Regions from separate parts of the Arthrobacter sp. P4_H3 genome, predicted to be linked through region 2. Evidence: riboswitches for the same ligand, from Rfam matches in the RefSeq annotation. Region 2 holds a riboswitch; each other region holds the start of a gene.
What was found. A riboswitch is a leader RNA that binds a small molecule or an ion and turns the genes downstream of it on or off. The one in region 2 is predicted to bind S-adenosylmethionine.
Positions count from the first base shown of each region.

Region 1 (5,812 bases), on a different contig from region 2:
ACGTCCCTGGCGCGCAGGTGGGCCGTGCCGATCAGGAAGTTGCCGCTGCCGTTGCCCATGGGACTAGAAGTCCAGCAGGTTCCGGCGGAAGCCGCCGTCGCCATAGCTTGTTCGGAGCAGCCCCCGGCGCCGCAGCACCGGTGCCAGGCGGTCCAGCACCCCGTGAACCGTGGCCGGGTCCACGAAACCGGAAAACAGGAAACCGTCCCCGCCCACCTGCGCCCCGGTCTCCTCGAGGTAGTCCGCAATGTCTTCGGCGGTGCCGATGATGCTGTCCCCGGCGCCGCCGCTGCGGGCCTGCAGGAGCTGGCGCAGCGTGGACCCGGGCGGACCGGCCTTGGCGAAATGGTCCAGGGTGCCCTGGTTGCTGTTCGTGGCGAGTTCGGGCAGTGGGGCGTCGAGGTCGAACTGCTTGAAGTCGATCACCGAGAGGTAGGAGATGGAATTCAGCTGGCTGTCAATGTCGCGCTGCGTGAGCTGCCGCCGCTGCTCCCGCAGCTCATCAGCTTCGGCGCGGGATCCCACCACGGTGGGTTTGAGGACGTAGAGCACCTTGACGTCGTCGGCGTTCCGCCCGGCCGCGGCTGCCTCGCCGCGGATCGAATCGCGGTAGGCCTTCATGCCGTCCACACCCCTCGCCAGGGCAATGGCGACGTCGGCGTTGCCGCCCGCGAACGCCTTGCCCCTCGGGGACGCGCCGGCCTGGACCAGCACCGGCTCCTCGGGCAGCGGCGCGGTGTTCAGCGGCCCCCGGACCTTGAAGAACTCGCCGTCATGGTTGATCGGGTGGACCTTCGTGTGGTCCGCGAAGACGCCCGCTTCCGCGTCCTCCAGGATGGCGTCCGGCTCCCAACTGCGCCAGAGCCGGCGCACCACGTCCACGAATTCCTCCGCCTTCTCGTAGCGGAGGTCATGCTCGATCTGCTGGTCCAGGCCGTAATTCTGCGCGGCAAGATCGCTGCCGGAGGTCACCACGTTCCAGCCCAGCTGCCCGTTGGAGAAGTGCTGCAGGGTCGCCAGCAGCCGCGCAGCTGTGAACGGCGGGTAGAAGGACGCGCTCACCGTGGGAACAATGCCGAGGTGCTCCGTGGCGGAGAGCAGGTACGGAACGAGGGCCAGCGGATCGTGCTTGGGTGCGAAGGACGCCTGGGCCAGCGACACCTTGGCGCTCCCGCCGTAGGTGTCCGGCACGGTAAGTGAATCCTCGATGATGAACAGGTCGAGCCCTGCCCGTTCGAATTCCCGCACGGCGTGCTGGTAGAGCGCCGGCTTTTTCCAGTCGTAACCGATGCCGTAACCGGGAGTGCCCCAGCCCTGGACACCAAATCCGTGACCCACAAACCAACCGAAGTGCAGCATGGGACTGACTGTATTCCCGTTGGATCTGTTCACGGCTGCCTGATTTCATCCGGCGTTACAGCGGTTCATCTCCCGTCATTATCCTCCCCGCACCGGCATTTGTAACCGCAACACGGGGTCACGTACAGGCCGCAAGTGACCCCCAATAGGCTCCGGGTTGACTGCTCATTGCGCGTGGTCCCGTTACGGAAGATGACGACGACGGCGGTGCAGGCGGCCGTCGTAAGTGTTACGTTTTTGGGGAGTAATGAGAACCGGTGGCAAGCCCTGACTGGCCGGTCGGCAACCCTCCCTTTCGCGGCGGGGTGCCTCAGGTGAATACTCGGCATATCGACCAATTCGAGCTGCAAGCGTGAGAGAAGGAGACCCGTCGTGTCTGACGCCCCCGCCCAACTGGTTCCGGCCGCCGCCCCGGCTGCCGCCCAGGACCAACCCCAGGAAAAGCTGGCGTACCGGCTGATCACCGGCCCCGATGACCGCACCTTCTGCGAGCGCATCTCCGCCGCACTGTCCGAAGGCTACGTCCTCCACGGGAGCCCGGCGGCCACCTTCAACGGCACGAGCGTGATCGTGGCGCAGGCAGTGATCCTGCCCGCGGCCATCGCCGCCGCCGACGCCGCTGTGGCAACCGCGGTGGACGAGCTCGACTTCGACGCCGACCTCGACGCCGACTTCCCCGGCGACGCTTTCGAGGGGCACGCGTGAGCTACGCCGGAGACCTGAGCCCCCAGGACGCCTGGGCCAAACTGGAACAGGGCGCCGTCCTGGTGGATGTCCGCACCGAGGGTGAATGGGCGCACATCGGCATCCCGGACACCAAGGCCACGGAAAACGATCCCCTTTTTATCCAGTGGACTTTCCCGGGCGGGATCCCCAACCCGGAATTCATCGACCAGCTGAAGCAGCAGGCCCCGGAGGACACCGGCGTCGAACTGGTATTCCTCTGCCGTTCCGGCGCCCGGTCGGTCGCCGCCGCAATCGCCGCCACGCAGGCCGGCTTCACCGCCTACAACGTCCTTGAAGGCTTCGAAGGCGAACCGGACCGTTGGGGCGAGCGCACCGTCAACGGCTGGAAGAACCGCGGCCTGCCCACCAACCTCGGAAAGAACTAAGTGACCTTCAACCCCGACGCCGCCGGCTGGAGCCCCGACACCCAGGCTGTCCGCGGCGGCCTTGACCGCACCAATTTCCAGGAAACCACCGAGCCGATCTTCCTTAACTCCGGCTTCGTGTACGAATCCGCGGCAGCTGCCGAGCGCGCCTTCACGGGCGAGGACGAACGGTTCGTCTACTCCCGCTACGGCAACCCGTCGGTGGCCACCTTCCAGGAGCGCCTCCGGCTGCTCGAGGGCACCGAGGCGTGCTTCGCGACGGCGTCCGGCATGTCCGCCGTGTTCACGGCACTTGGCGCCTTGCTCGCCGCCGGCGACCGGGTTGTGGCTGCACGCTCGCTGTTCGGCTCGTGTTTCGTCATCCTTAACGAGATCCTGCCGCGGTGGGGCGTGGAAACGGTGTTCGTCGACGGACCGGACCTGGACCAGTGGCGGGCCGCCTTGGCAGAGCCGACGACCGCCGTGTTCTTCGAGTCACCGTCCAACCCCATGCAGGAGATCGTGGACATCGCCGCGGTCAGCGAACTGGCGCATGCGGCAGGAGCAACAGTGGTGGTCGACAATGTGTTCGCCACTCCCCTGCTCCAGCGCTGCGGTGACCTCGGCGCCGACGTGGTGGTGTACTCCGGCACCAAGCACATTGACGGCCAAGGCCGGGTCCTGGGCGGCGCCATCCTGGGCACCAAGGAGTTCATCGACGGCCCGGTCAAGCAGCTCATGCGCCACACCGGACCGGCACTTTCCGCATTCAACGCCTGGGTACTGACCAAGGGCCTGGAAACCATGGCGCTGCGCGTCAACCACTCCTCGGCCACGGCGCTCCGCTTGGCCGAATGGCTTGAGGACCAGCCCGCCGTCAGCTGGGTCAAGTACCCGCTGCTGAAGTCACACCCGCAGTACGAGCTGGCAGCAAAGCAGATGAAAGCCGGTGGAACCGTGCTGACGCTGGAGCTGTCGCCGTCCGCAGGCCGTACGGCGAAAGAGGCCGCCTTCGCGCTGCTCGACTCCCTGCGGATCATCGACATCTCCAACAACCTCGGCGATGCGAAGTCGCTCATCACCCACCCCGCCACCACCACCCACCGTGCCATGGGGCCGGAAGGCCGTGCGGCCATCGGGCTGAGCGACGGCGTGGTCCGGCTCTCGGTAGGACTCGAGGATGTTGACGACCTGATCCGGGACCTGGAACAGGCACTGAAGCAGATCTAGCGTGTCCTGGCGGACGCTCGCCTCGAATGTTCCGCTGCCGGAGCAGAACCTGCTGGGCATAGCAGCCGGCCTGCTGCTGCAGCGCGTACTGCCTTTGCCCTTGGGCGGCGGGACAAACCGCGTTGCGCCGGGCACCGAGTGGCCGGGCATGCGGCGGCCACACGCCGGCGGGCAGCGCCTTGCCGGTCAGCAGGTCATTGGCCTCGGCGCCATGGCAGCGGGGTGCTTCGTAATCGGCTGGTCCTGGGCGGCCGCCCGCGGGACGCGCCTGGCGGACCCCGGCGTGCTGGTCACCTCAGGACCCTATGCCCTCTGCCGCAACCCCATGTACGTCGGCTGGTCCCTCCTTCACCTGGGGATCGGCCTGATGCGGGATGAGGCGTGGACCATAGCCGCCCTCGCGTTTTCGGCCGCCGTCCACCGGCAGGTACTCCGTGAGGAGTCGCTACTGGCGAACAAGTTCGGCGACAGGTTCAGGTGCTACGAGCGCTCCGTGCCACGCTACATTCCAGCGTTTGCCAGCCGTGGGCGAGGATGGTGTCGATCAGCTGGGCCAGCTCGGGTACATCGTTCGGGGTGACTTCAGGTCTCGGGCAAACAGAGTGTTCACTACGTGTACATTCCCGAACCGCCGCCGAGGCCTCGCCCGCCCCGGCATGTCCCGGCGGCTACAGGCCGAATGCGGAGGGCAGCCGCGGCGGCGTCCTCCGTTTCGGCGTCGCCTTTCCTGACGGGCGGAAGACCACGACTTCCCAGCTGCACGCTGGAATGTTTGACGGATCAGAGACGGTAGCGGGGCCGGTCCTGATGATGGCAGGCGGCGGTGGGACCCGTCATGGGAGGCTATGCCCAGAATGCGTCGCCCTTGGCGGTGTCCTGGAAGAACTCCCGTCCCTCGGTGATCTTGCCGCCAGCCACCCGGAATGCGATGACGCCGTCCTGGTCCAGGGCCCGGCCGCCGTTCTCTGCCTGGTTGTGTTGCACCGCAACAGTGTTGGTTTCCCCGCCGATGATCTCCTCAACTGTCACCTTCAGGTTGCCTCCTGAACGGGCACCGAGTTCGCCGAAATAGGCCAGGATAGCGTCGCGGCCCTCCTTCTTTCCGGACAGCACGCCGTCTCCGGCGACGTGCCAGACTGCGTCCTCCGCGAATATTTCACCAAGGGTTCCCATGTCACCTGCGCTGAATGCCTCGTATCCGCGCCGGACCAGTTCAACATTCTCCTGGCTTCCCATTTCGGGCACCTCTCCGTCATCATCGCCGGGTAATTCCCGGACGGACTAAGGCTATTCCCAGCCAATATCCTTGTCGATGGATCCCGGAAACAGCAGTGCCTAGGTGTCGAGCTCCCAGTGGATGCGGATGGCATCGGCAATGGGCGCGGCGGCGACATCCACTCTGAAGGCCACTGGCGCGGTTCCGGTCTCTTCTATAACGGTGTCGTGGTAGACGCGGCCGCAGGCGGGGCACAGGGTGTAGAGGTCCTCGTCCTCCGGCCACGCGGCCAGTCCTGCAGGCACTGGCGTGTCCCCGCCAAGGTGGACCGGCATGCCGTCGGAGTTGGCCTGGATCAGTCCTTCATCGCCCACAGTGTTTCCGCATACGCAGGTGATGGTGGTGACATCATGGCCGGTGACTTGGGCGAATTCGGTTTCCATGGCGGGCTCCGGGGTTGTAGGAACTGATCACGACTGCCGAACGCGTAACAGAACCGGCGCGGGCCCGCGCGCGTTGATGTCTTCGGCCCTGCGCATGGTGACTTCCACCGAGTGCGCCACGACGGCGGCCAGCGCGGCGGCGGCATCAGAAGCTCCTGCGAGGCCGTCCTGCATGGCACGGCGCTGCTGTTCCGAACCGGTCCCGCGGTCCAGGATCCTGCGCACGCCGTTCCGGGCCAGTTCCAGTTCGCCCTGTTCCGCCAGGACCGGCGCCACGAAGTCCACCAGCGCCTCCACCACTTCCTCGGCCGGAGCCGGGCGGAACGTGCCGAAATCGAGCAGTTCACCGCGAAGCCCGCAATTGCTGGCCTGCCACGCCGCCATTCGCAGGAGCACGGTGGGGACAGGGGCGGGGTCAACTCCGGCCCGCCATTCCCTGCTGGCCGACTCGACCAGGCCGCGCACCAGGACGG
Region 1 is NZ_JBFUKK010000005.1:445,671-451,482, forward strand. It holds gene AC1DRE_RS10210 (aromatic amino acid ammonia-lyase) at 1-59, opposite strand, end outside; gene AC1DRE_RS10215 (NtaA/DmoA family FMN-dependent monooxygenase) at 64-1,359, opposite strand; SAM riboswitch class IV at 1,603-1,718, shown strand; gene AC1DRE_RS10220 (DUF1737 domain-containing protein) at 1,732-2,064, shown strand; gene AC1DRE_RS10225 (rhodanese-like domain-containing protein) at 2,061-2,471, shown strand; gene AC1DRE_RS10230 (O-succinylhomoserine sulfhydrylase) at 2,472-3,680, shown strand; gene AC1DRE_RS10235 (methyltransferase family protein) at 3,682-4,260, shown strand; gene AC1DRE_RS10240 (nuclear transport factor 2 family protein) at 4,524-4,916, opposite strand; gene AC1DRE_RS10245 (hypothetical protein) at 5,016-5,339, opposite strand; gene AC1DRE_RS10250 (glutamate--cysteine ligase 2) at 5,367-5,812, opposite strand, start outside.
Region 1: it holds a riboswitch for S-adenosylmethionine, as region 2 does, so the genes downstream of both, AC1DRE_RS10220 (DUF1737 domain-containing protein) here and AC1DRE_RS16065 (bifunctional o-acetylhomoserine/o-acetylserine sulfhydrylase) in region 2, are expected to answer to the same signal.

Region 2 (5,812 bases):
GTGCTCCAGCCCCACGGAGAGCCGGACCAGACCCGGCGTCACGCCCGCGACAGCCTGCTGTTCGGCTGTCAGCTGGCTGTGCGTGGTCGACGCCGGGTGGATGACCAAGGAGCGCACGTCACCGATGTTCGCCACATGGGAGTGAAGTTCCAGGGCGTCCACGAACCGCTTGCCGGCCTCGGCCCCGCCGGCGATGTTGAACGAGACGATGGCGCCGGTGCCCTTGGGCCCGTACTTGCGGCCGCGCTCGAACCAGGGGCTGGACGGCAGCCCCGCATAGGCGACGGATTCGACGTCGGACCGTGCTTCGAGCCATTCGGCGACGCTCACTGCGTTGGCAACATGACGCTCAACGCGGAGGCTGAGGGTTTCCAGGCCCTGGGCGATGAGGAAGGCGTTGAACGGGGAAACGGCCGAGCCCAGGTCGCGCAGCAACTGGACCCGCGCCTTGAGGATGTAGGAGAGGTTCGCCCCCAGGGCACCCTCCGCCCCGAGGTCCCGCGCGTACACGAGTCCGTTATAGGTGGGATCCGGGGTGTTGAAGCCCGGGAACCTGTCCGGATCCTTGCCGAAGTCGAAGTTGCCCGAGTCCACGATCACTCCGGCGATCGCACTGCCGTGGCCGCCAAGGTACTTCGTTGCCGAGTGGACCACGATGTCCGCGCCCCACTCCAGCGGCCGGATGAGGTAGGGCGTGGACAGCGTGTTGTCCACGATCAGCGGCACGCCCGCTTCATGGGCGGTGCGCGAGACCCCCTCGATGTCCAGGACGTCCTGGCGGGGGTTGGACACCACCTCGGCGAAGAACAGCTTGGTGTTGGGCCGGACTGCGTCCTTCCACTGCTGCAGGTTGTCCGGATCCTCCACGAACGTCACGGAGATGCCGAACTTCTTCAGGGTGTGGGCCAGCAGGTTGTACGTGCCGCCGTAGAGGCTGGGGCTGGCCACCACGTGGTCGCCGGCTTCGGCGACGTTGAGGATCGCGAACGTTTCGGCAGCCTGACCCGAGCTGAGCAGGAGGGCTGCCAGGCCACCTTCGAGGCTGGCCACGCGCTGTTCAACGGCGTCCTGGGTGGGGTTGCCGATCCGCGTGTAAATGGGCGCAAGCTCGGCCAGCGCAAAGCGGTTGGCTGCACTTTCGGCGCTCGGAAACACGAACGACGTCGTCTGGTAGATCGGCAGTGCCCTGGCACCGGTGGCACTGTCCGGTTCCTGGCCGGCGTGGATCTGGCGGGTTTCGAATGACCAGGCGTTGGACATCGGGAAGCTCCTTCTTGAAAAGGGCACCTGTGCCGGAGGCAGGACATGCCCTGACGGGACCGGTGCCGCGCTTGCCGCCCGGCGGATGCCGGAGGGCCAGGTCTTCACCCGGGGCACCCCACCGCGGAACGAGGGTTGCCGGCCAGCAAGCCGGGGCTCAATGCTGGCGCTCATGACCTGGGCCCAGTCTAGGAACGCGAATATGCGCGTGAACAGCTTTATGACGAAGGACGTCAGCCCTGCGGTTTCGTGGTCTGCAGGCTTGCCCGGCAGGACATCCCATCAAGGTTAGGGGAACCTTAGCTGAGAGCTCCATCACAAAGTGCCAAGATGAGGGCATGCGCATGGATCACGTCTCTTACGCCTGTGAACAGGATGGCTTGGCAGCCACCACCGAACGTATTTCGTCCGCCCTCGGCGTCGAAGCCGTAAAGGGCGGGGTGCACCCCCGTTTCGGCACCCGCAACATGATTATCCCGCTCGCCGGGCATAAATACCTGGAGGTCGTGGAGGTCCTGGACCACCCGGCATCCGACAAGGCTCCCTTCGGGCAGGCTGTCCGGGCCCGCTCGGCGGCAGGCGGCGGTTGGATGGGCTGGTGCGTCGAAGTGGACGACCTGGCACCGTTCGAAGAACGCCTGGGCCGGTCCGCCGTCAACGGCAACCGCAAGTTCCCCGACGGCCGCGAACTCGTCTGGAAGCAGATCGGCATCCTGGGCCTCATTGCAGACCCGCAGGTGCCGTACATGCTCAAGTGGGAAGGCGATCCGGGCCTTCACCCGTCCAACGCCTACGCAAGCAACGTCAAGATGTCCAGCCTCACCATTGCCGGCTCCGCGGAGCGGGTCACGGAGTGGCTGGGCGAACCGGTGGAAAGGCCGCTGGAGGATGTTGCAGTGAACTGGGTCGCCCCGCACGGGACGCCGGGAATCCTCTCCGTCACGTTCGAAACCGCCTCCGGGGCAGTCATCATCTGATCCTGATCCACCGTGTGGTCCGTTACGGGCCACGGGCAGCGTGCTGCCCCTGAACTTCGGCCGCTATCAGCGGGTGCCAAGGACGTCACCCACCGATAGCGGCCGAATCCTTTTAACGCACGCTAGCCCAGCCCGATGGCCTTGCCGAAGAGGCTGAAGCCGACGAAGGCCACGATATCCAGCAGCGCGTGGGCGATCACCAGCGGCATCACGCGGCGGGTCTTCGTGTAGATCCAGGCAAACACAGCACCCATCACGGCGTTGCCGATGAACGGGCCGAAGCCCTGGTAAAGGTGATAGCTGCCCCGGAGCATCGAGCTGGCAAAGATGGCCAACGGCATGCTCCAGCCGAATTTGCCGAGCCGGTCCAGCAGGTACCCCACCACGATGACTTCCTCGACGATGCCGTGCCGTACAGCGGACAGGATCAGCACGGGGATGGTCCACCAGTAGGCGTCCAGTGCGCTGGGAATGATGGCGGTGGTGATGCCCAGCGCCCGGCCCGCGGCGTAGAGCCCCAGGGACGGAATGCCGATCAGTGCGGCGAGGCCCAGTCCCTGCAGCAGGTCCTTGCCGGGACGGGCGAAGTTGAAACCCAGTCTGCGGAAGGCTGAGGCGCCGGACTCCCCTGCCGGCCGGTGCTCCGTGAGGAAGTAGATCACCAGCAGCACCGGCACCAGCGCGAACACAATGTCCAGCAGCTGGTACGTGAGGTCGAAGTATTCGCGGGTGCTCTGCGAGCGGTTCAGGGTGGAGGTGCCCTCCGCCAGGGGTGCGCGCGTGAGCTTGTCCAGCAGTTGCACCACCGAATACACGGCGGACTGCCCCAGCGACAGACCCAGGACAATCCAGACTTCAATCCGCAGACGACGGCGGGAGGGAACAAGCATGTTCCTATCTTGCCTCCACTTTCTGGTTCTTTCCTGTCCGCGGCGTGCCGACCCTCCGCGGCCGCTCCCCCGCCCGGGCCTATGCTTGGAATTTATGAGTGCGCCCGGAAAAATCATCATGATCCGGCATGGCCAGTCCGCCGCCAATGCCGACACCTCCATCTATAACCGGGTGCCCGATTACCGGATACCCCTGACGGAGCTCGGTCTGGAACAGGCAAAGGCGGCCGGATCGCAGGTCCGGCGGGAACTGGACGGGCGGCGCGTGTGTGTTTACGTCTCGCCCTATCTCCGGGCCTACCAGACCCTCGAAGCGCTCAACCTGGGATCCCTCGTGGAGCGGGTCATCGAGGAACCCCGGCTCCGTGAACAGGACTGGGCGAACTTCCAGATCGCCGGAGAGATCGAGGACCAGAAGGAACTCCGGAACGCCTACGGCCACTTCTTCTACCGGTTCCGCGAGGGTGAATCCGGCTCGGACGTCTACGACCGGATCTCCTCCTTTATGGAGACACTCCACCGGCACTGGTCCAAACCGAACTACGCCCCCAACGCGCTGTTCGTGACGCACGGGCTCACCATGCGCCTGTTCTGCATGCGCTGGTTCCACTGGTCCGTGGAGTATTTCGAGTCCCTCAACAACCCGGACAATGCCGAAGTGCGGACCCTGGTGCGCACCGACGTCGGCAAGTATGAACTGGACAAACCGTTCAGCCAGTGGGTGGACCGCCGCGTGGACGAGACGGTCCTGAACGCCCCGCCCATGATCTTCTAGCGCGGTCAGCGGGCGCGGACGCCCTCCCGCCAGACGGCGTGGGTCAGCGGGATGCCCGGCCGGTAGGCCAGGTGCGTGGCGGAGGGGGCGTTGAGCAGGTGCAGGTCCGCGCGGTGCCCGACGGCGACCGAACCCACCGCCCGTTCGCCGTCGGCGTCGTTCCCCACTTCCCGCCGCAGCGCAAGCGCGCCGCCGAAGGTCGCGGCCCGGACAGCCTCGTGGACGCTGAGCCGCATCTGCAGCACGGCGGTGGTGACGCAGAACGCCATCGAGCTGGTGTAGGAGGTGCCGGGGTTGCAGTTGGAGGCCAGGGCTATCGGCACCCCGGCGTCGAGGAGTTCGCGGCCGGGGGCAAGCGGCTGGCGCGTGGAGAGGTCGCAGGCCGGCAGGCACGTGGCCACGGTTCCCCGCGTTCCGGAGTCCTGCCACCCGGCCCAGCTGGCGGCCAGCGCTTCGATGTCCGCTCCGGATAAGTAGTTCACGTGGTCCACGCTGGCCGCACCGAACTCCACGGCCAGCTGCACGCCGGGGCCCTCGCCGAGCTGGTTGCCGTGCACGCGCAGGCCAAGGCCGGCGTCCTTGCACGCCTGCAGCACGCGGCGGGATTGCCCTTCGTTGAAAGCCCCCTGCTCGCAGAACACGTCCGCCCAGCTGACATAGGGCCGGACGGCCGCCAGCATGGGTCCGCAGACCAGGTCAGTGTATTCGTCGGCATCGGCGCCGGCCGGGACCAGATGGGCGCCGAGGTAGGTCACTTCGTCAGCAACCGTCGAGGCGATGCGGGCACTCCGCGCCTCGTTCTCCAGGTCCAGGCCGTAGCCGGTCTTGGTTTCCAGGTAGGTGGTTCCCTGCGAGACGGCCTCGGCCACGCGGCCCAGGGCCAGCCGGGTGAGGTCGTAGTCGCTGGTGCTCCGGGTGGCTCCCGTGGTCACGGCAATGCCGCCGGCGCTGTAACTCTCCCCCGCCATCCGGGCCTCGAACTCCGCGGTCCTGTCGCCGGCGAAGATCAGGTGCGTGTGCGAATCCACCCATCCCGGGAGCAGCGCCCGGCCTCCGGCGTCCACGGCCTCGTCGGCTGCAGGTGCGCCGGCGGCAGGCCCGATCCAGGAGATGCGTTCGCCTTCGATCACCACGGCGGCGTCGTGGAGGACGCGGTGCTCCGCGTCCTGGGTCATCAGCTCGGCAATGTTGGTGATGAGGGTGCTCATGAGTCCATTCTTCAGTGCCGGATGGACCAGCGGGTCGCGGCCAGGGCCGCCGCTGTCCGGGATGCCGGACTTAGCCCGGTTTCCTCGTCCCAGGCACTCTGCCCCACGGACGGGCCAGCCAGGATCAGTTCCGCAGCCAATTCGGCAATGCCGGACGAGGTCTGGAAACCGTAACCGCCCTGTCCGGCGAGCCAGAAGAAACCAGTGGCTTCGGCGTCGAACCCCACTACCGGGACGCCGTCGGCGGCTTCCGTGCGGAGGCCGGTCCACGCAGACTTCACACCCCTGATGCCCATCGTGGTCACCGCGTTGAGCCGCGCCACCAGCGCGTCCACGTCGCCGGGGTAGGGTTTCGCGTCCTCCGGACCGCTCGGCACCGATTCCGACGGCGAAATCAGTACGTCGTCCCCTTCCTTGCGGAAGTAGAAAGACTCGTCGGCAGCCGCCACCATGGGACAGGCTTCGGGGAGGGAGCGTTCGACGTCGACAATCGCCGCCGTGCGGCGGTACGGCTGGAGTCCGAGCTTCTCCACGCCGCTGATCACGGCGAGTTCATCTGCCCAGGCCCCGGCCGCGTTGACCACGATGCCTGCCTGGAAGGCCTCCTGGCCGGCGCCCAGCTCCCAGCCGGATCCGAGCCGCTGGGCGGAATGGACCTTGGCCCCGGTGATGATGTCCACCCCGCCGGCTTCGGCCCGCTGC
Region 2 is NZ_JBFUKK010000011.1:187,572-193,383, forward strand. It holds gene AC1DRE_RS16065 (bifunctional o-acetylhomoserine/o-acetylserine sulfhydrylase) at 1-1,260, opposite strand, end outside; SAM riboswitch class IV at 1,323-1,438, opposite strand; gene AC1DRE_RS16070 (VOC family protein) at 1,599-2,237, shown strand; gene AC1DRE_RS16075 (CPBP family intramembrane glutamic endopeptidase) at 2,360-3,127, opposite strand; gene AC1DRE_RS16080 (histidine phosphatase family protein) at 3,222-3,902, shown strand; gene hutI (imidazolonepropionase) at 3,908-5,110, opposite strand; gene AC1DRE_RS16090 (NAD(P)/FAD-dependent oxidoreductase) at 5,122-5,812, opposite strand, start outside.

Region 3 (5,812 bases), on a different contig from region 2:
GTGACTTCGTGTCCCTCGTCGGCGATGTCTCCGGCGAGCCGGACACCCTTGCCCGGCTCGTGAAGATCCAGGACCGCCACACTCTCCTGCGGCGCAGCGCCGATGACACCGACCCGATCGAACGGGCGGTGGTTGCGAATGCCGACCAGCTCGTGGTGGTCGTGGCCGCGGCCAATCCCGAACCGCGCACCGGTTTTATTGACCGCGCCCTGGTGGCGGCCTACGACGCCGGGATCGAGCCGCTGCTCCTCGTCACCAAGGCGGACGTCAAGGATCCCACCGAACTCCTGTCCAACTACCGGCACCTGGACTTCCCCGTGATCATCAGCAGGACCGCCGATGCGGCCGCCTCGGGAATCGATGCGCGCTCCGATGACGGGCTGTCCGCCCGGCTCGACAGCGACGCCGTGTCGCAGCTGCGCACCCACCTCGACGGAAAGGTGACGGTCATGCTTGGCCATTCCGGCGTGGGGAAGTCCACCATGGTCAACGCCCTGACCGGCGCAGAGCGCGCTACCGGAGGCGTCAACGCCGTCACCGGGCGGGGACGGCACACGTCGTCGTCGGCACTGGCCCTGCGGATCAGTGACGCGCCCGCCGGGAGCTGGATTATCGACACCCCGGGCATCCGGTCATTCGGCCTCGCCCACGTGGACCCGGACCGGATCCTCCGGTCCTTTCCCGATCTCGAACCCGGCACGGACGCCTGCGAACGCGGCTGCAAGCATGATTCCTCCGCCGTTAACTGCGGAGTGGACGCCTGGGTGTCCGAAGGGCACGCAGGGCCGTCCGGCGCAGCACGGCTGGCGTCACTGCGCCGTCTGCTCGGCACCGATCCCCGGATGGAAGCGCAGGAAGCCAAGGAACTCGGCATTGTTTCGTAGCGCCGTTTCGCCGCCTGTGCCAGGGGCCCCGCCGCGGGGCGGGTTCCCGGGCAGCACGGTGCAGGACGTGGCCTCCCAGCCAGCCGGCCGCAGAGACGGTAGTTTGGAAGCATGACCCAACCCGCTTCGAGCTACAACGATGACCTGCGCCTCGCCCATGTCCTGGCCGACTCTGTTGACTCCCAGACCATGAGCCGTTTCAAGGCGCTGGATCTTCAGATTGAAACCAAACCGGATCTTACCCCGGTCACGGATGCTGACAAGGCAGCTGAAGAATCCATCCGCGGACAGCTCTCGCGCTCCCGCCCGCGCGACGCCGTCCTCGGTGAAGAGTTCGGCAGTTCCGGGCATGGTTCCCGCCGCTGGATCATCGATCCGATCGACGGCACCAAAAACTTCGTCCGTGGTGTGCCTGTCTGGGCCACCCTGATTGCCCTCGTGGATGAGGGCGAACCCGTGGTTGGCCTGGTCAGCGCGCCGGCACTGGGCAAGCGCTGGTGGGCCGCGAAGGGCGCCGGCGCCTACATGGGGCGGTCCCTTGCTGCGGCCACGCGGCTGAAGGTCTCGAACGTGTCCGAGCTTTCGGACGCTTCACTCTCCTACTCGAGCCTGGGCGGCTGGAAGGAACGCGGCAACCTCAACGAGTTCCTCGGCCTCACCGAGGAGGTTTGGCGGACCCGCGCCTACGGCGACTTCTGGTCCTATTGCATGGTGGCCGAGGGATGCGTGGACATCGCCTGCGAGCCGGAGCTGAACCTCTACGACATGGCCGCGCTGGTGCCGATTGTCACCGAAGCGGGCGGCCGCTTCACGTCCTTGGAGGGAGTGGACGGCCCCTTCGGCGGAAACGCCCTGGCCACCAACTCGATCCTCCACTCCGAAGTCCTCAAACGGCTGAACCCGGACCTCGACGACCTCCTCTGACGCGTGCCCCGCACTGGAACACGGTGCGGACGCATGGACGGACTGCAGAATAAACGACGGCGGACACCCCTCCCAAGTGGGTGTCCGCCGTCGTTTATTCGGCCGGAACCCGCTTCTCCAGGCATGCGTAACAAACGGCTTAATAATTGGCGTGGCTTTCCCGCGGCGCCGCGAATGTCCTAATCTCGAAACAGGTCACGAGTGCCAGCGCGAAACCCCGGTTTGCTGGCCGGCAACCCTCCATTCGCGGTGGGGTGCCCCGGGTGACGACCAGGCCGGTCCGGAACGGACCCGGCAAGCGCGGATCCCCGGAGTGAGGGGTCCTTTACAGTGAGGTCCCCATGACTACTGCCACTTTCCCCGCAAACCCCGGAACCGCGTCCGCGACGGCCGCAGGCCTCCTGGACGAACGCTTCACCATTGCCAAGCGGCCGCTCTCGGCCGTCACCGGCGCCGAGATCCAGGCACCGCTGATCCAGGGGGGCCACGTCCGCTACGCGAACCTGGACTATGGAGCGTCCGCTCCGGCCCTGTCCGTCGTATCGGCCTACCTGAACGAAATCCTGCCGTACTACGCCAGCGTTCACCGCGGCGCCGGCTACGCCTCGCAGATCAGCACCTCAGTGTACGAAAACTCCCGGAACATTGTCCGCGCATTCGTCGGCGGCAGGACTGACGATTCCGTCATCTTCACCAGGAACACCACGGACTCCCTGAACCTGCTGGCGGGCTGCCTGCCCGTGGCGGACGGCCGCCACACCGGTGAGGTGCTGTATCTCGACATCGAACACCACGCCAACCTGCTCCCCTGGCAGGGCGTCCCGCACCGCAGCGTTGTTGCCGCTCCCACGCTGAGCGCCACGCTCGAGAACCTGCGCTCCGAGCTCAGCCAGGGCGACATCAGCCTGCTGGCCGTCACGGGAGCCTCCAACGTCACCGGTGAAATCCTCCCCGTCCGCGAGCTGGCCGCGCTGGCCCACGAACACGGCGCAAGGATCGTCGTGGACGCGGCGCAGCTGGCCCCGCACCGCCGCATCGACATCGCGGCGGACGACGTCGACTACCTCGCCTTCTCCGGCCACAAGCTGTACGCACCGTTCGGCTCGGGTGTCCTCGTGGGACGGCCGGACTGGCTCGACGCCGGCACGCCCCACCTTGCAGGCGGCGGAGCCGTCCGTGAGGCCCGGCTGGACTCCGTCAGCTGGGCCACCGGACCGGCCCGGCATGAGGGCGGGTCGCCCAACGTGCTGGGTGCAGCCACGCTGGCCCGCGCCACGCAGGTCATCGGTGCGCTGGACCAGGAGCTGTGGCACGCGCACGAGACCGCCATCAGGTCCTTCCTCGTTGAAGGCCTGCGGAGGATCGACGGCGTTACGGTCCACCAGATCTTCAGCGACACCGACCAGGCAACGGACACCATCGGCGTGGTCAACTTCTCGGTCGAGGGCTACGACGCGGGCCTCGTGGCCGCCTACCTGTCCGCGGAACACGGTGTTGGCCTCCGCGACGGCCGCTTCTGCGCCCACCCGCTGCTCAAGCGCTTGGGCCTTCCGTCCGGTTCGCTGCGGGCAAGCTTCGGCGTCGGATCCAGGCTGGAGGACGCCCAGCGCCTGCTGGCCGGCATCGAGGAACTCCGCCGGACCGGTCTCGGCTGGGACTACGTGGTGGACTCCGGACGCTGGGTGCCGGCCAACGACACCCGCAGCTACCCGGACTGGGCACCCAACACCCCCGGCACCGCGGGAGCCGCGCCCTGCACCGAAGACTAAGGGCCCGGCGTTTGCGGTAAATTCGAGGGGTAAGTAATCCAGCCTGCCCGAAGGAGACTGCACGTGGCACGGGGAGGCCCCAAACTGCACCACCGCCGCCGGTACGAACTCGGACAGAGCTTCCAGGACGGCGGTGAGCATTATGACCGTGTCCGTCCGGGTTATCCTGCCGATTCGGCGGACTGGCTGATCCGAAGCGCCGGCGGGACAGCCGGGGCCGCCAACGCCGCTGACATTGGAGCCGGGACGGGCAAATTCACTGCCTTGCTGGTGCAGCGTGGTCTCACGGTCTCCGCCGTGGACCCCTCGCCGGACATGCTCGCCCAGCTGCGGCTTGCGCTGCCGGGAGTTCCCGCGGCGGAGGGCACCGCAGAGGCGACCGGACTCGCGGACGGTGCGTTCGACGTCGTAAGCGTTGCCCAGGCGTGGCACTGGTGCGATCCGCTCCTTGCGAGCACGGAACTTTCCCGCATCCTCCGCCCCGGCGGCGTGCTGGGGCTGGTCTGGAACCAGTTGGATACGTCGGTCCCGTGGGTTCACCGGCTCTCCCGGATCATGCATGCCGGGGATGTGCACAAGCCGGACTTCCGTCCCGCGATCGGGCCGGAGTTCACCGGGCTTGAGAGCCACCTGACACGCTGGGAAGACCCGGTGACCTCCGGGGACATTGTGGAATTGGCGAAGTCCCGCAGCTATTACCTTGCCGCCAGCGAAGGCACCAGGGCCAAAGTCCGGGACAACCTGGACTGGTACCTGCATGAGCATCTGGCGCACTCGCGCGGCGACGTCGTCGGACTCCCCTACCTGACCCAGACCTGGCGGGCGTTCAAAGCATGAGTCCTGCAGACAAAGCGGTAGGCTAGGACCCGTGAAGACCAGCGCGCCCTCCTCCTCTATTGAGGACTACGTCAAGGTCATCTACTCCTTCACGGAGTGGCAGGACAAAGCCATCACCTCCTCGCAGCTTGCACAGCGGCTCGGGGTCGCCAACTCCTCGGTCTCGGAAATGGTCCGCAAGCTCAAGGACCAGGGCCTGGTTGACCACAAGCCGTACAGCGCCATCACGCTCACGGCCGACGGCATCCGGCTGGCGCTGTCCATGGTCCGGCGTCATCGGCTCATCGAGACCTACCTCGTCCAGGAACTGGGCTACAGCTGGGACGAGGTCCACGACGAAGCGGAGCTCCTGGAACACGCCGTCTCCGACACCTTCATCGAGCGGATGGCCGGCAAGCTCGGCAATCCGCTCCGCGACCCGCACGGCGATCCCATCCCCGCAGCGGACGGCACCGTCCGCATGCCCCGCGCCCACCGTATGAGCGAACTCGACGAGGGCCACACAGGCCGGATCACCAGGATCAGCGACGAAAACCCCGATCTCCTGCGCTATCTGTCCGCCGAGAAGATCGATCTCGATGCAGACATAGAAGTACTCGGCCGGAAACCCTTCGGCGGTGCCCTCGTCGTCCGGATCGGCCCGCCGGGCGCCGACCGCGAATTCGATCTTGCCGACGAGGTTTCGTCAGCACTGTGGGTGCACAGCGACACGGGCCATGCCGGATGCCGGCTTGCGGACGCCTGAACGCGTGCCGCCTGTAACGGTGCGGCCTGAATGAAGGGTGTCGCGGGCCCGGGCTGGCGCGCCTGGACGGCGGTGGCCGTCGGGGCGCTCGTTGGGACAGAGCTCCGCTACGGCCTGGGCGTGGTCATCCCGGAAACCGCCGGAGCGGTCCCCTGGACCACCCTGGCCATCAACGTCAGCGGCAGCTTCGTCCTCGCGGCCCTCACCACGCTCTGGATCGCACGGCCGACGACGGCGTTCTGGCTGAGGGCCGGAATCGGGCCGGGGCTCCTGGGATCCTTCACCACCTTCTCGGCGGTGGTCTTCTCCGTTGACCAGCAGGCACGTTCCGGCCTACACACGCCATGGCTGATCTATCTCGGGCTCTCGCTGGTCCTGGGGCTTGGTGCGGCCGCTGCGGGCTGGAAGGCCGGCAAGGCATTGAGTGACCGGACCGGAGGAGCCTCATGACAGCTGTGCTGGTGGGTATTTTTGGCGTTGCCGGGGCCTTGCTCAGGTTTTCCATCGACACCTGGTTCGCGCACCGCACCGGCACGCGCCGGCACTGGCCCTGGGCAACGCTGCTGGTCAATGTCACCGGGTCACTCATCATCGGCCTTTCCGTGGGCGTCAGCGGACGGCTGGGGCTCGACGAGGAATGGCATGCCGCGGTC
Region 3 is NZ_JBFUKK010000002.1:176,529-182,340, reverse strand. It holds gene rsgA (ribosome small subunit-dependent GTPase A) at 1-884, shown strand, start outside; gene hisN (histidinol-phosphatase) at 996-1,808, shown strand; SAM riboswitch class IV at 2,002-2,115, shown strand; gene AC1DRE_RS04165 (aminotransferase class V-fold PLP-dependent enzyme) at 2,150-3,577, shown strand; gene AC1DRE_RS04160 (class I SAM-dependent methyltransferase) at 3,641-4,414, shown strand; gene AC1DRE_RS04155 (metal-dependent transcriptional regulator) at 4,446-5,159, shown strand; gene AC1DRE_RS04150 (fluoride efflux transporter FluC) at 5,190-5,609, shown strand; gene AC1DRE_RS04145 (fluoride efflux transporter FluC) at 5,606-5,812, shown strand, end outside.
Region 3: it holds a riboswitch for S-adenosylmethionine, as region 2 does, so the genes downstream of both, AC1DRE_RS04165 (aminotransferase class V-fold PLP-dependent enzyme) here and AC1DRE_RS16065 (bifunctional o-acetylhomoserine/o-acetylserine sulfhydrylase) in region 2, are expected to answer to the same signal.